DNA from 2 places in the Ferrovibrio sp. GW821-FHT12D07 genome. Region 1 is predicted to be linked to the other one. Evidence: riboswitches for the same ligand, from Rfam matches in the RefSeq annotation. Region 1 holds a riboswitch; the other holds the start of a gene.
The links. A riboswitch is a leader RNA that binds a small molecule or an ion and turns the genes downstream of it on or off. The one in region 1 is predicted to bind cobalamin.
Positions count from the first base shown of each region.

Region 1 (7,582 bases):
GTGATCAGTTTCGACCCCAAGGTGATGAACTACCAGACCGCCATCATCTTCATCCTGATTGCGGTGATCGTCTATTCCTTCGGCCAGATTACGGTGCGCCGCATCCGGGATGTCGACACCTTCACTATGCAAGCCTGGGTCGGCATCATCAGCGCGCCCAGCCTGCTGCTGATCTCACTGGTTCTGGAAGATAACCATATTGAGCAGACGCTGGCGGCCAATGCCTGGCACTGGAGCGCGATCCTGTATGCCGGCCTCGCCGTGTCGCTGGTCGGTCATGGCGGCACGTATTACCTGCTGCGCCGGTATCCGATCAACATCGTCAATCCGGGCTTCACCCTGGCGCCGATCTTCGGCGTCTTTGCCGGCGTCTATTTTCTGGACGAACAGCTCAGTACGCGTGTGATTGTGGGCACAATCGTAACCCTCGTGGGTGTCTTGATTGTCGCCCTAAGGGAAAGCAAGGTTGCCGAAAGTCGTGGCGTGACCCCTGAAAAGGCCGCGCTCGAGGCTCCGGCCAAAGCTGCAGGCGAATGATGCTTCCGGTCATCGATCATCCCTCTCCGAATTTCGACGAGCGCAGCGGCAAGCGCCCGGTCGACATGATCGTGCTGCATTATACCGGCATGAAGAGCGCTGCGGCCGCGCTGGAGCGTCTGTCCGATGCGGAAGCGAAGGTCAGCGCGCATTATATGATCGACGAGGATGGCACGATCTATCGCCTGGTGCCCGAGGACAAGCGCGCCTGGCATGCCGGCGTGTCTTTCTGGCGTGGTGTGCGCGATGTGAATGCGCGCTCGATCGGCATCGAGCTGGTCAATCCCGGCCACGAATTTGGTTACCGTGAATTTCCTGTTGTTCAGATCGATGCCCTCATTGCGCTGCTCAAGGATATCGCCACACGGCATGACGTGATGCCGGGCAACTATGTCGCCCATTCCGATATCGCGCCCAGCCGCAAGGAAGATCCAGGCGAACTGTTCCCCTGGCGCCGGCTGCATGCCGCCGGTTTCGGCCGGTGGTGGAGCAAGGAGTTCCGGGTCTCGGGCAGTGCGCCGGCAATGCGCGCGGGCGACCGCGGCGGCGCGGTACTGGAACTGCAGGTGGCGCTCGACAAGATCGGCTATGCCATCGAGGGCAGCGGCCTGTACGACCCACTGACCGAAGCGGCCGTGAAGGCCTTCCAGCGCCACTGGCGCCAGGACCAGGTGGATGGCGTCAGCGACGCCGAGACCACCAGCCTGATCCATCATATTTCCGAGCAGATGACGGTGCGCCGCGTCAGCAGCCAGAAGACGGCCTGACTCTTTACCTTGACGGATGCCCGGCTTGGGCCTACCTGTGCGCCCGGTGCCAGACGGCTGGACGGCCGCGGCGTGTCAAAACGTCGAGGAAAGTCCGGGCTCCACGGAAACACGGTGCCGGGTAACGCCCGGCGGGGGTGACCCCAGGGACAGTGCCACAGAGAGTAGACCGCCATCACTCGCAAGACTGATGGTAAGGGTGAAAGGGTGCGGTAAGAGCGCACCGCGCGACCGGTAACGGAAGCGGCATGGCAAACCCCACCGGGAGCAAGACCAAATAGGGATGGCGGCAGGCGCAAGTCTGCAGGGCGGTTTTCGGTCCGCCATCCGGGTCGGTCGCGCGAGGTGTCCGGTAACGGGCACCCCAGAGGAATGGCCGTCCATCCTGTTGCAAGACAGGGGGACAGAACCCGGCTTACAGGCCGTCTGGCGCCATTCATACGATTGACAAGCGAAGCCGGGCCGGGCAGGTTCCTGCCCGACGGTGCCCGTAAGGGCCTAACTGGGAACACGGTTCAATTCCGTGGCTGCCCCTGCAACTGTAAGCGGAGAGTCTGCTGTCAATAACCACTGGAGCCGCAAAGCTCTGGGAAGGTGACAGAAGACGATGACCCGCGAGCCAGGAGACCTGCCGTCATCCGTGGTCACACGCGATCACATCGGGCAGGGTGTCTCGGTGGGTTAGCCAACCTGTGCGTCCTTGTTTTGCGCGGACCTACAGGAGCAGACCTCGAACGCGGTGACGTGCCACATGGCGTATCGCCGAGGTTTGTATGACTGCGTTCAATCTGGCCCATCAGGGCCGCAATCCGTCTCGATATCATTTTCCTCTCCTGCTCACCGCTGCCGCCGTATTGATGGTTGGCGCCGGGCGTGCAGTTGCGCAAACCAGCGACGCGCCGACGCTGCTGTCCGCGATCTCCGTTGCAGCCAACAGGACCGAAACGCCGATCTCGGAAGTTGGCAGTGCCGTCACCATCATCACCGGTGAGGAGCTGCAGCGGCGGCAGACCCAGCTGATCTCCGATGTGCTGCGTGAGGTGCCCGGCCTGGCGGTCAACCGTACCGGCGGCGTCGGCAGCCTGACCCAGGTCCGCATCCGTGGCTCGGAGGGCAATCAGACGATGGTGCTGGTCGACGGCATTGAGGTCAACGATACGGCCGGCGGCTCGGAATTCGATTTTGCCCATATGCTGGCCGCCGATGTGGAACGCATCGAAGTTCTGCGCGGCCCGCAAAGCGCGCTGTATGGCTCGGATGCCGCCGGCGGCCTGATCAACATCGTCACCAGGCGCGGTGCAGGGAAGCCGGTTTTCAATGCCGCGCTTGAAGGTGGTTCATTCAATACCTACCAGGCGAATGCCTCGGTGCGCGGCGGCGGCGAGCGTTACAACTTCCTGCTCAGCGGTGTGGATTACCGCACCAGCGGCGAAACCAAGTCTCTGAAGAGCCGGGGCAACAACGAGGCCGACGGGTACGAGAACCAGACCATGTTCACCAAGTTCGGCTTCGATGCACTGGAGAACCTGACTTTCGATTTTGCCGGCCGCTATACCGGATTTGAAACCGAGACGGATGGCACTATTGCCTCTGTCCCCGTCGACACCAATACGCGAACCCGGGGCAATCAGCTGTTTGGCCGCGCTCAGGGCAAGCTGACGCTGCTGGATGGCCACTGGGAGCATGTCCTCGGCACCGCCTATACCAAGAACCAGCGCCATGGTCTGACCAATGATGTGATCACCAGCTTCAATCGCGGCGACAAGACCAAATACGACTATCAGACCAACGTGCTGTTCGAGACGCCTTCGGTCGCCGATGCCCGCCACACGGTGACTGTCCTTGCCGAGCAGGAAAGAGAGACCTTCGAGAGCAGCTCGCTCAATCCGAAGCGGACGGTGGAGATCGACAGCACCGGCTTTGTCGGCATGTACAAGGTCGATTTCTTCCGCCAGCTGTTCTTGACCGGCGCAGTCCGCGAGGACAGGAACGACCTGTTTCAGGATTCACGCACCTATCGTGCGACGGCGGCCTACCAGTTTCTCAGCACTGACACCAAGGTTCGTGGCAGCTGGGGCACCGGCGTCAAGAACCCGACCATGTTCGAGCTGTACGGTTTCACACCCACCTTCACAGGCAATCCGAACCTGACACCGGAAGAAACCAAGGGTTGGGATGTTGGTATTGATCAGGTCTTCTGGAACAAGAAGGCCATGGTTGGTGTCACATATTTCAACCAGCAGATCAAAAACCAGATCGGCAGCAATGCCGCATTCAATGGTTCGATCAATAACCCTGGTGAAAACATGGTGCGGGGCATCGAACTGGAGGGTGCGATCGAGCCGATCGAGCGCCTGACATTGCGCGCATCTTATGGCTACATGAACACCGAAGGCGACAGTGTAGGAAACGATCAGTTGATCCGCCGTCCGTCACAGACAGGCAGCTTCAACGCCCATTACCGCTTCGAGGATAACCGGACGAGCGTCAATCTCGGGGTACTGTATAACGGCCGCGCGGCTGACAGTAATTTCGAGCTTTTCCCCTCTCAGCGCGTGACCCTGAATGCTTATACCCTGATCAACCTGGGGGCGGCCTACAAGGTGACCGACAGTGTGGAGCTATTCAGTCGGATCGAGAATCTACTCGATCGTGAGTATGTGGAGGTTTACGGCTTCCAGTCGGCTGGTCGCGCCGGTTATGTCGGCGTCCGGGCCACGTTCTAAAAGACATGTGTGGTGGAGGGAGCGATCCCTCCACCATATCTGAATGAAGGAGGCGATTCTGCGGGTAGCTGCTTTCATAACGGCGATGGTTTTCGCGACATCGGCCCTGGCTTCAGACAAGCCGGCGCGGATCGTGTCGCTGAATCTCTGCACCGATGAACTGGCCGTGCGTCTGGTCACGCCTAACCGCATCCGCTCTGTCACCTGGCTGGCGCAGAACCGGCAGGGCTCCAATGTCGCCGATCTTGCGGCTGGTCTGGTTGCCAATCGCGGTCTGGCCGAGGAAGTGATCACCGCCAATCCCGATATGGTGCTGGCGGGACAATATACGACGCGCACAACGGTTGGCCTGCTGAAGAAAACAGGCTTCATGCCACGTGACCTTGGCGTGCCGGCTACGCTCGGCATCGCTAAGGCCCATATCCGCGAGGTCGGCCGGCTGGTCGGTGAAGAGGCCCGTGCTGAAGCGATGGTTGCCGATATCGAGCAACGCATGGCCGGCCTGCGCGTGCCGGTGACGCCGGACTCGCCGACAGCCATCGTCTATCGCACCAACGGCTTCACGATGGGCCGCGGATCTCTGGTCGATGACATCCTCACCTATGCCGGCCTGCGCAATCTGGCGGCAGAGAAGGGCTGGGAAAACTACGGCCAGGTGCCACTAGAAGTCATCGCGATGACACCGCCGGATTACATCATCCTGGATGGCGAGCCGCGGCAGACGCCGGCGCTTGCCTATGAGGTGCTGCATCATCCCGTTTTGCGGCATTTGCCGGATACAAAGCTACTGTATGTGCCGACGCGTTTGTGGAGCTGTGCCGGACCGGAGATGGTCACTGCCATCGACATTCTCGCCACGGCCGTTCGGCAAAGAGGGAGGGGCCGTGAATGAAGTCTGAAACCGTAATCCTTCCCGATCATAAGGCATCGCCCTGGTTGGTGCCGGGTCTGGTCCTGCTGATGTTGGTGCTCTTTGTGGCGTCATTGGGTGTGGGTTATGCACAGTTCGATCTTGCGGCAGCCTTTGACGACCTACTCGCCGGCCGCTCCACGCTGCCGGCACTCGTTCTTGCCGAGTTGCGGTTTCCGCGTGCCCTGCTGGGGGGCATGGTCGGCTTCACGCTTGGTATGACCGGTGCGGCGATGCAGGGTCTGTTGCGCAATCCGCTGGCCGAACCCGGTGTGATTGGCCTGTCGGGCAGCGCCGCCTTCGGTGCGGTCGTGGTGTTCTACTTCGGTTTGGCCGGCAGCTTCGCGCTGGCCCTGCCGCTGGGCGGCATTATCGGCGCGGCGCTGGCCTCGTTGGTGCTGTTCCGCATCGCGGGCAAGGGCGCGACCACTACCACGCTGATCCTGGCCGGCGTCGCTATCAACAGTTTCGCCGGCTCGATGACGGCGCTGGCGCTCAATCTCGCGCCCAACCCTTACGCGGCGCTGGAGATCATGTACTGGCTGATGGGATCGCTGGCCGACCGCAGCCTGCAGCATGTCTGGCTCGCCGTGCCGCTGATGGTGCCGGGCTGGCTGATGATCCTCAGTCGCGGCCGTGCGCTGGATGCGCTCAGTCTGGGTGAGGATACAGCGCGTTCGCTCGGCATCGGCATTGTTGGCCTCCGGCGTCTGCTGATTGCCGGCACGGCGTTGTCGGTCGGCAGCTCGGTGGCAGTCTGCGGCGCCGTGGGCTTCGTCGGCCTGGTGGTGCCGCATCTGCTGCGGCCTTTCGTGTCGAACCAGCCCAGCCGCCTGCTGCTGGTCAGCGGCCTGGGCGGCGCGTCCATGGTGATGGCGGCCGATATCCTGATCCGCCTGACCATGCTGCGGCCGGAACTGAAGCTCGGCGTCGTCACGGCGCTGATCGGTGCGCCGTTCCTGTTTTCGCTGATCTGGCGTCTGCGCCGCAGTGAGCCGTAATGGGTGAGGCGTAATGAAAATCCAGGCGCAGAACATCATTTACCGCGTAGGCACCGCCACGATCCTGGATGGCGTCGGCCTCGATGTGCGGGCGGGCGAAGTGCTGGGCCTGATCGGTCCCAATGGCGCCGGCAAGACCACCTTGTTGCGCATTCTCGCCAACCTGCTGGAACCGGCAGACGGCCGTGTACTCTATGACGGGAAGCGGGCTGCCGAGATCACACCGGCTGAGCTGGCGAAGACAGTTTCATATCTGGCGCAAGGCAGCACCGTGCACTGGCCGCTGCGCACCGAAGCTGTCGTGGCACTTGGACGGTTGCCGCATCGCCGCAGCTTCCAGGATCTGTCCGCTGCCGATCACACCGCCATTGCGGCTGCCATCGAGGCGAGTGACGTGGCGCATCTGATGAGCCGCAGCTTCGACACGCTATCGGGCGGTGAGCAGCGTCGCGTGCTGCTGGCGCGTGCGCTGGCGGTTGGTGCGGACATCCTGCTGGCCGATGAGCCCGGCGCGGCCCTCGACCTGTATCACCAGCTGCAGGTCATGGAGTTGCTGGCGCGGGCAGCCGCGCGCGGTACCGGTGTTGCCGTCGTGCTGCACGATCTTGGCCTGGCGATGCGCTTCTGCCATCGCGTCGCGTTGCTGGATCGGGGCAGGATGGTGGCCGATGGCCCGCCGGCCGAGGTCTTGAACGACGAAAATATTGCGGCAGTATATCGCGTGACCGTTCAGCGCGGTGGTGCGGACAGCAAGCCTTTCATTATCCCCGACAACCGACTTTAGGACGTCCATGACCAGCACGCTCCCGCCCCTGATCGCCCGCTACCTGTCGGACCATGCTGCCTCATGGAGCCTTGGCACCTTCGGTGCCATTGCCGAATTCATGTTCGATGATGGTGAAGCACTACGCAAAACCGAAACGCCGCTTTCAGTCGCGACCGACCGCGGCGCCATCCGCATCGATCTGACCGATGCGGTGCGGCCCATCGCCTATGAGACGATGTCGAGCCATGCCGACAGCTGGAATCATGCTGTTGCGCTCTGCCTGCCGGAAGCGGCCTGCGCTATGTCACAGCGAACGGTGCTGACTGAGCTCGGACCTGACCGTGACGCCATCCGGCCCGAAGATCGTGATGCCATCCTGTTCGATCTCGGGCTCGACTGCCTGCAGATCGATGCCTGTGTGCGCACCGCCGATCCGGACGCCATCACCATCCTGCGGTCCGGTGTCGGTCGCCCGCTGCTGGAGCTTGGCAATCCGGCTGCGCCCGCCATGCCGCGACTCAGCCCGCATCGTGTCTTCATCTGTCGTTTCGGCCGCGTTGAGGTGTTCCAGCCGATCCCCACACCCGGCGGCAAGAGTCCGGACGGACCGCACACGCATCTGCTGCCCAAGCTGCTGGCGCATGGTCGCACCCATGCCGCCACCAATCCGATCCCCGAAGGCTGGGTCCCCTGCATGCATCTTTTCCCGCCGCATCCGCAGAAGGACCAGATGGGCATGCGCCGTCCGTTCAGTCCTGGCTTGCATGCCGAATTCCAGCAGCTATTGGGTCGCTACGGCGTGGCGGAGCTTATGGCGGTGAAGGGTGCCGTGAAGACGGCAGTCGCCAATCGCGTTTCGGCGTCAGACTTTGCCG
Region 1 is NZ_JBXAQN010000001.1:1,617,849-1,625,430, forward strand. Features, by position in the region: gene AC1RRE_RS08070 (DMT family transporter) at 1-537, shown strand, start outside; gene AC1RRE_RS08075 (peptidoglycan recognition protein family protein) at 534-1,304, shown strand; RNA gene rnpB (RNase P RNA component class A) at 1,354-1,738, shown strand; cobalamin riboswitch at 1,770-1,954, shown strand; gene AC1RRE_RS08085 (TonB-dependent receptor plug domain-containing protein) at 2,078-4,030, shown strand; gene AC1RRE_RS08090 (ABC transporter substrate-binding protein) at 4,116-4,922, shown strand; gene AC1RRE_RS08095 (FecCD family ABC transporter permease) at 4,919-5,941, shown strand; gene AC1RRE_RS08100 (ABC transporter ATP-binding protein) at 5,955-6,725, shown strand; gene AC1RRE_RS08105 (DUF6925 family protein) at 6,733-7,582, shown strand, end outside.

Region 2 (7,582 bases), 1.0 Mb from region 1:
GAAAGCGCCGCCAGCCAGACCGGCACGCAGCTTCTGAAGCAGGACCGCTATCCCGGCGACACGCCCGACCTGACCCCGATCGTGCGGCGCTTCGCCGCCTCGCTCCGCGCCCTGCCGGCCCGCAGCCTGGAGGATCCGCCGGTGGACGGCGTCGATCCCAACCTGCCGCGACCGGTGGATGCCCTGCTACTGCCCGAGGGCGGCGCACGCCTGCGCGCCCTGGCGCCCCTGTTGCCCTTCTTCGACATCGACCCGCGCGCCACGCGCTTCCTCGGCACCGGCCTGTGGGACGATCCCGCGCTGGGCAGCGAACCGGCCCTGGTCGGCGGCTGGTATGCAGGCCCGGCCCCGGAAGGGTTTGCCGAATTCGCCCGCCGTTTCGAGCAGGGCTTCGGCCGCCGGCCGCCGCGCCTGGCCAGCCTGTCCTATGATGCCACCGCCCTGGTCGGCATCCTGGCCCGCGGCCCGGCCGGCACCGATATGTTCAGCGATGCCGCGATGACCAACCCGGACGGTTTTGCCGGCTATGACGGGATTTTCCGGTTCCGCAGCGACGGGCTGGTGCAACGCGGCCTGGCCGTGCTGGAAATCCAGCGCCGCGGCAGCCGGGTGATCGACAAGGCCCCGGCCAGCTTCCAGCCGCCCGCAAATTAACCGGTTCCCCGGCGAGACCCCGCCCGAAGGTTGAACTTCGCGTTACTTCGCCCAGAGATGAGTTGGGATTCTCTGATTACCAATAAATAATCCCGCACCTGCTAAGCCCCCGTGCTACGACCCCTAATACTCTAATACTACTGTAACGCGCTTTTGCTCGGGATTTGTTTCTAGTAGTGTTTTTGCGGCCCTAGGCAGGGGGGATACTAGCAGTGAGCGAAGACAGCATGGTTGACCATGAGCGTATTGATTTCTCGAAGATCAGTTTTCTGGTCGTCGAGCCGAACCGTTTGATGGGCCAGATGGTGCGTGATGTGCTGATGATGCTGGATGCCCAGTACATCGATCGCGCCCGCGACTTTGACACCGCCACCAACATCCTGCGGCTCGGCCGCACCGACATGATGATCACCGAATGGGCGCTGGGCCAGGAAAAGCTCGGCCGCACCGGCATGGATATCGTGCAATGGGTGCGCAATGATGCCGCCTCGCCCAACCGCATGATGCCGGTCGTGATGATGACCGCCAATTCGGAAGAAGAGTATGTCTGCCGCGCCCGCGACTGCGGCGTCTCGGAATTCGTCGCCAAGCCCTACACCGTGAACGGCTTCTACACCCGCCTGGTCGCCGCCGTCGCGCGGCCGCGCCAGTTCGTCCGCGTAGGCGAGTATTACGGCCCCGATCGCCGCCGCCGCAGGATCGCCGAATATGGCGGCCCCGAACGCCGCATCGACATGAACTGATCGACCGGCCCTATTCAGACCAATGGCAAAGAAGCCGGTTTTCACTCCGCCGCAGCAGGACCTGCGTCGCAAGGCGGTCAACTTCAAGAAAGGCTTCCGCCTCAAGCTGGAGCCTGCGGAGTTGCGCCGGCTGGAAGAGGTGGTGGAAAAAGCCACCGACAGTTTCAGCCAGGAAATCGCCGAGAAGCTCCGACAGTTGCGCGCCGCGCTGGAAGACGTGGCGATGAACCATGCCGTCGATCAGGCGATGCAGGCGATCCGCTCGCTGTCGCTGGATATCAAGGGCATGGGCGGCATGTTCAAGTATCCGCTGCTGACCGCCTTCGCCAAATCGCTGAACGACTTCACCAGGGATATGGGCGCGCCCAGCCCGATCCAGCTCGACATCATCGCGGCGCAGATCGATGCGCTGTATGTGGTGATGGGTCAGCAGATTCAGGGCTATGGCACCAAGGTCGAGGCCGAGCTGCTGCAGGCCCTGCGCCAGGCGATGGAAGCCCACAAGACCTGATCGTCAGCCTGCGAACAGCATGCGCCACAGCGGCAAGCCGCTGAGCGCGGCAAAAGCGCAGAGCAGCAACGCCATCATGCGGAACTGCCGCTCGCTGGAGCGCGCAAACAGCCGGCTGCCCAGCTGCAGCGGCAGCAGATAGGCCGGGATCAGCGGCAGCGACATCAGCAGGCTTTCCGCGGTGAACAGGCCATTCCACCAATAGGCCACGCCTGAGGCTACCGCCGTGAAACCGAAGAAAACCACCAGATTGGCGCGCACGGTCGCCGCCTCGCTCTGGCCACCGAGCCAAAGCAGCACCACCGGCGGACCCGGCAGCGCCGCCGCGCCGCCGCTCAATCCGGCGAGTGCGCCGGTGCCCAGGGTGGCGGGCAGGCTGAGGCGGCCGCGATAGCGCCAGCCGGCCGCCATCATGCCGACCGCGAGAAGAATCAGGATACAGATCGTCCAGCGCATCACATCCGCATCGGCGATCACCAGCAGCGCCACGCCGAACGGCACGGCGACCACGGCGCTCAGGCCCAGCGGCAGCACCTCGCGCCACACGCAGCGGCGCAGCGCATCGGGCAACAGGGGCAGGGCCGCGAGATCATCGGCGATGTAGAGCAGGATGGCAGCGAGCTTGGGCTCGTAGTGCAGCCCGGCGATCGGCATGAACATCATGGCGCCGCCGAAGCCGGAAAAGCCGCGCACCAGACCGGCCAGCGCTGCTGCGCCGGCGACGGCCCAGTAACGCGGCTCGGTCAGGAAACTGAAAAGGGTGTCAGCCAACCAGGATGACGATGCCGGCCAGCGCCACGGCGGCACCGGCGGCGCGGGTCAGCACCGACAGATTGAGCTGCTGGGCCAGACGCGCGGCCACCAGGCCGAAGCCATGCAGCAGCGCGGTCGCCAGCACCATGCCGCCGGCATAGACCAGCGCCTGCGACGGATCGGCGATTTCGGTGCCATGGGCATGGCCATGGAACAGCGCGAACAGCGCGGTGACGGCCATGGCGGCAGGCAGCGGCGGACGCGCGGCAAAGGCGACGATCAGGCCGAGCAGCAGCACCGACAGCGCGATGCCGGCCTCGACGCCGGGCAGAGCGACACCGGTCAGGCCAAGGCCAAAACCCGCGGCCATGGCGGTGATGAAGCTGGCCGGCAGCAGCCAGAGTGCACGCGGCTGCGCCGCAGACTGCTGGATAGCCCAGAGGCCGACGGCCAGCATGGCCATCAGATGATCAAAACCGCCAAAGGGATGCGCGAAGCCGGCCGCGAAACCGCTCGCCGCAGGCTCACCGCCGGGATGACCCGGATGGGCCAGGGCAGCCGGTACTGCACAAAGCAGGGCGATGCTCGCCAGAAAAAGGACCGGCAGAATGGACTGACCGAGCTTGGACCTGAACGACATGGCGACCTCTTGTATGATGCGCGCCCTCAATCATGCGCGTGCGAACCACCCGCTCCTTTGTGCCCCAAGCCGGTCGCGTTTGACAAGCCGGACCCTGGTTTGACAAGAGCATACCCGGGGCTTACGGTCCGCCGCGATGGTTCGCCAAGCCGCCTTTGACGGGCAGTGCGGCGATGAAAAGGGAACGCGGTGCCGGATTCCTGTGCAGGTTTCTGTACAACTCCGAAAACCGCGGCAGCCCCCGCTACGGTAGGCGGCGAGCGGCACGCAACAAGCCACTGGACCAGCATGACGGTCCGGGAAGGCGCGTTGACCGCGATAACCCGCGAGCCCGGAGACCTGCCATCGGCTTCAGTCGAAGCGGACATGTCGGACGGGGTGTGCCGGCAGCCGGCCTGTGCCATTCTGCGCCCCTCCGAAGGCGGGATCGGCCAAAGCCTGTCCGCGTCGGCGTCACAGGATCAGGACGCTAGAACATGCAGACGAACGCGAAGACCAGCACGGCAAAAATTCCCGCCCCCAAGATTCCGGCAACCGTCGTCACCGGTTTTCTCGGCGCCGGCAAGACCACGCTGATCCGTCACCTCATCACCAACGCCAAGGGCCGGCGCATCGCGCTGATCGTCAACGAGTTCGGCGAAGTCGGCATCGACGGCGACCTGCTAAAAAGCTGTGGCGCGCCCGACTGCACGGAAGACGATATCGTCGAGCTGGCCAATGGCTGCCTGTGCTGCACGGTTGCCGATGATTTCCTGCCCACGCTGCAGAAGCTGCTCGACCGGCCCAATCCGCCGACGCATATCGTGATCGAGACCTCCGGTCTCGCCTTGCCGAAACCTCTCGTTCAGGCCTTTGCCTGGCCCGGCATCAAAAACCGCACCACCGTGGACGGCGTGGTGACGGTGGTGGATGCAGCCGCCGTGGCCGAAGGGCGTTTTGCCGATGATGAAGACGCCCTCGCCGCCCAGCGTGCCGCCGACCCCAATCTGGATCATGACAATCCGCTGGAGGAACTGTTCGAGGACCAGCTCGGCTGCGCCGATCTGGTGCTGCTGAACAAGACCGACCTGCTGGACGACGGCGCGCTGGACAATGTGCGGGCCGAGATCGGCGCGCATCTGCGCAGCGGCGTGAAAACGCTGGCGATTTCCAGGGGCGAGATCGCCGCCGATATCCTGCTGGGCCTGCATGCGGCGGCCGAGGACGATATCGCCGCACGCAAGTCGCATCACGACAATGAAGACGATCACGATCACGAGGATTTCTTCAGCTTCGCGCTCACCCTGCCCGAACAGGGCAGCCCCGATGCGCTGCTGGATCGCCTGCTGCCGGTGATCGCCGAACACGACATCCTGCGGGTGAAGGGCTTTGTCGCCGTCGCCGGCAAGACCATGCGGCTGGTGCTGCAGGGCGTGGGCGCGCGTCTGTCGCATTACTACGACCGCGACTGGAGCGGCACGGAAGCGCGCACCACCCGTCTGGTGGTGATCGGCCGCGCCGGCCTCGACGAGGCGGCGATCCGCGCCGCGCTCCTCGCCGCTTGACCGGATAAAGGCGGCCCCTTGCATCTGCTCAATGCCATACCCGGCGGCACGGCGACAGCGGATGGCGCTGTCGACCTGCGGCAGTCGCCGGGCGAGATCGTGGTGCTGAGCGCCGCCGATTCCGAACTGGCGGCCCTGAGCAGCGCCTGCGCCGCGCTGACCGATGACTTCCCGACCCTGCGCCTGGCCAACCTGCTGCAGCTTGGCCATCCTTATGCCGTCGACCTCTATGTCGAGAGCGTGATCGCGCAGGCCAAGCTGGTGATCGTGCGGCTGCTGGGCGGCCAGAGCTACTGGGCCTATGGCGTCGAGCGCCTGAGCGACATCTGTCGCGCCAAAGGCATCGCGCTGGCCTTCCTGCCCGGCGACCGCCAGGCTGATCCGGGTCTCGACGGCTTCTCCACCGTCACCGACGAAACCCGCGCCGAACTCTTCAGCTATTTCCGTGAAGGCGGCATCGAGAACCTGCGCAACGCGCTGCGCTACGCCGCATCGATCATCGGCCGCGCCGAAGACCCGCCGCCGGCGCGACCGCTGCCGGCCGCCGGTCTCTACTGGCCCGGCCTGCCCGATCCCGACCTGGATACGCTGCGCCATGCCTGGGCCGCGACGCATCGCGGTGCGCCGCACCCGATCTGCGCCATCGTCTTTTATCGCGCGCTGATGCAGGCCGGCGACATCGCCGCCGTCGATGCGCTGATCGAATCCTTGAGCGCCGAGGGCCTGCATCCGCTGCCCATCTATGTCACCAGCCTGAAGGACAGGCTGTCGGCCGATCTGGTCGGCACCATGCTGGACCAGGCGCTGCCCGACGTCATCCTCAACACCACCAGCTTCGCCATCGGCAATCCCAATGGCGCCAGCCCGAATGGCGGACCGCAGAACGAAGATCCGCTCGGGCAATGCGACTGCCCGGTGCTGCAGGTGGTGTTCGCCTCGGGCCCGCGCGAGGACTGGATGACCGGCACGCGCGGCCTGAATGCGCGCGATCTTGCCATCGCCGTGGCGCTGCCCGAGATCGATGGCCGCATCATGACCCGCGCCGTCGCCTTCAAGGCAGAAGCCACCTTCGATACGCGCACCGAATGCAGCATCGTGCGCATGCAGCCGATGCCCGAACGCTGCCTCTATGTGGCAAAACTGGCCTCCGCCTGGTCGCGGCTGGCGCGGCTGGCGCCCGCCGAGCGCAAGGTGGCGCTGGTGCTGGCCAATTATCCGAACCGCGACGGCCGCATCGGCAACGGCGTCGGGCTGGACACGCCCCAGAGCGTGGTGGAAATCCTGCGCGCCATGAAGGACGCCGGCTATGAGCTGAACGCCCTGCCGGTCAGCGGCAACCGCCTGATCGAGGCGCTGCAGGAAGGCGTCACCAACGATTTCGCCCGCGCGGCCGGCCGCCGGATTCGCGCCACCTATCCGCTGGCGCTGTATCGCCGCTTCTTCGAAACCCTGCCGGCATCCGTACAGCAGGCCGTGCAGACGCGCTGGGGCGATGCCGAAGCCGATCCGCTGCTGCATGACGGACCTGATGGCAGCGGCTTCACCCTGCCGGTGCTGCCGCTGGGCAATGTCGCGGTGATGATCCAGCCGGCGCGCGGCTACAACATTGATCCCTCGCGCAGCTATCACGATCCCGACCTGGTGCCGCCGCACAATTATCTGGCCGCCTATGCCTGGCTGCGCGAAAGCTTCGGCGCCGATGCGGTGATCCATTGCGGCAAGCATGGCAATCTGGAATGGCTGCCCGGCAAGGCGCTGGCCCTGAGCGATGCCTGCTTCCCCGAAGTAGTGTTCGGGCCTGTGCCGCAGCTCTATCCCTTCATCGTCAACGATCCGGGCGAAGGCACGCAGGCGAAGCGCCGCACATCGGCGGTGATCCTGTCGCATCTGACGCCGCCGCTGACGCGCGCCGAAATCTACGGCGATTTGTCCGCGCTGGAACAACTGATCGATGAATATTACGAGGCTGCCGGCCTTGATCGCCGCCGCCTGCCGCTGCTGGCCGAGCGCATCATCGATGAGGCGCGCCGGCTGGGTCTGGATGCCGATTGCGACATCCAGCCGGGCGAACCGACCGAACAGGCGCTGCTGAAGCTCGACAACCATCTCTGCGACCTGAAAGAACTGCAGATCCGCGACGGTCTGCATGTCTATGGCGTGAAGCCCCATGGCGAACAGCTGGTCGACCTGCTGGTGGCACTGGTGCGGCTGCCGCGCGGCAACGGAAAAGATGGACAGGCTTCCGTGCTGCGCGCCTTGAGTGCCGATCTCGGCCTCGATTTCGATCCGCTGACCACCGATTACGTATCCGAATGGACCGGCGCACGCCCCGCCGTGCTGGAGGAGATTGTCTCCGACGGCTACTGGCGCAGCAACGGCGACACCATCGAGCGGCTGGAACTGCTGGCCAAGCAGCTGGTCGGCGACCGCCGCATGCCGGAAGAGACCTGGACCGCGACGCAGGCCGTGCTGAACGAAATCGACTATCGCCTGCGGCCGAGCGTGCTGGCCTGCGGTCGCGCCGAGATCGAGAACCTGCTGCTGGGCCTGGATGGCCGCTTCGTGCCGCCGGGCCCGAGCGGCGCACCGACGCGTGGCCGGCCCGAAGTGCTGCCGACGGGACGCAACTTCTTCTCGCTGGATGCGCGCAGCCTGCCGACGCCGACCGCCTGGACGCTGGGCTGGCAGTCGGCCGATGCGCTGCTGCAGCGCCATCGCCAGGATCATGGCGAATGGC
Region 2 is NZ_JBXAQN010000001.1:608,880-616,461, reverse strand. Features, by position in the region: gene AC1RRE_RS03200 (penicillin-binding protein activator) at 1-654, shown strand, start outside; gene AC1RRE_RS03195 (response regulator) at 867-1,397, shown strand; gene AC1RRE_RS03190 (hypothetical protein) at 1,420-1,908, shown strand; gene AC1RRE_RS03185 (sulfite exporter TauE/SafE family protein) at 1,912-2,679, opposite strand; gene AC1RRE_RS03180 (HupE/UreJ family protein) at 2,672-3,301, opposite strand; cobalamin riboswitch at 3,422-3,662, shown strand; gene cobW (cobalamin biosynthesis protein CobW) at 3,778-4,845, shown strand; gene cobN (cobaltochelatase subunit CobN) at 4,864-7,582, shown strand, end outside.
Region 2: it holds a riboswitch for cobalamin, as region 1 does, so the genes downstream of both, cobW (cobalamin biosynthesis protein CobW) here and AC1RRE_RS08085 (TonB-dependent receptor plug domain-containing protein) in region 1, are expected to answer to the same signal.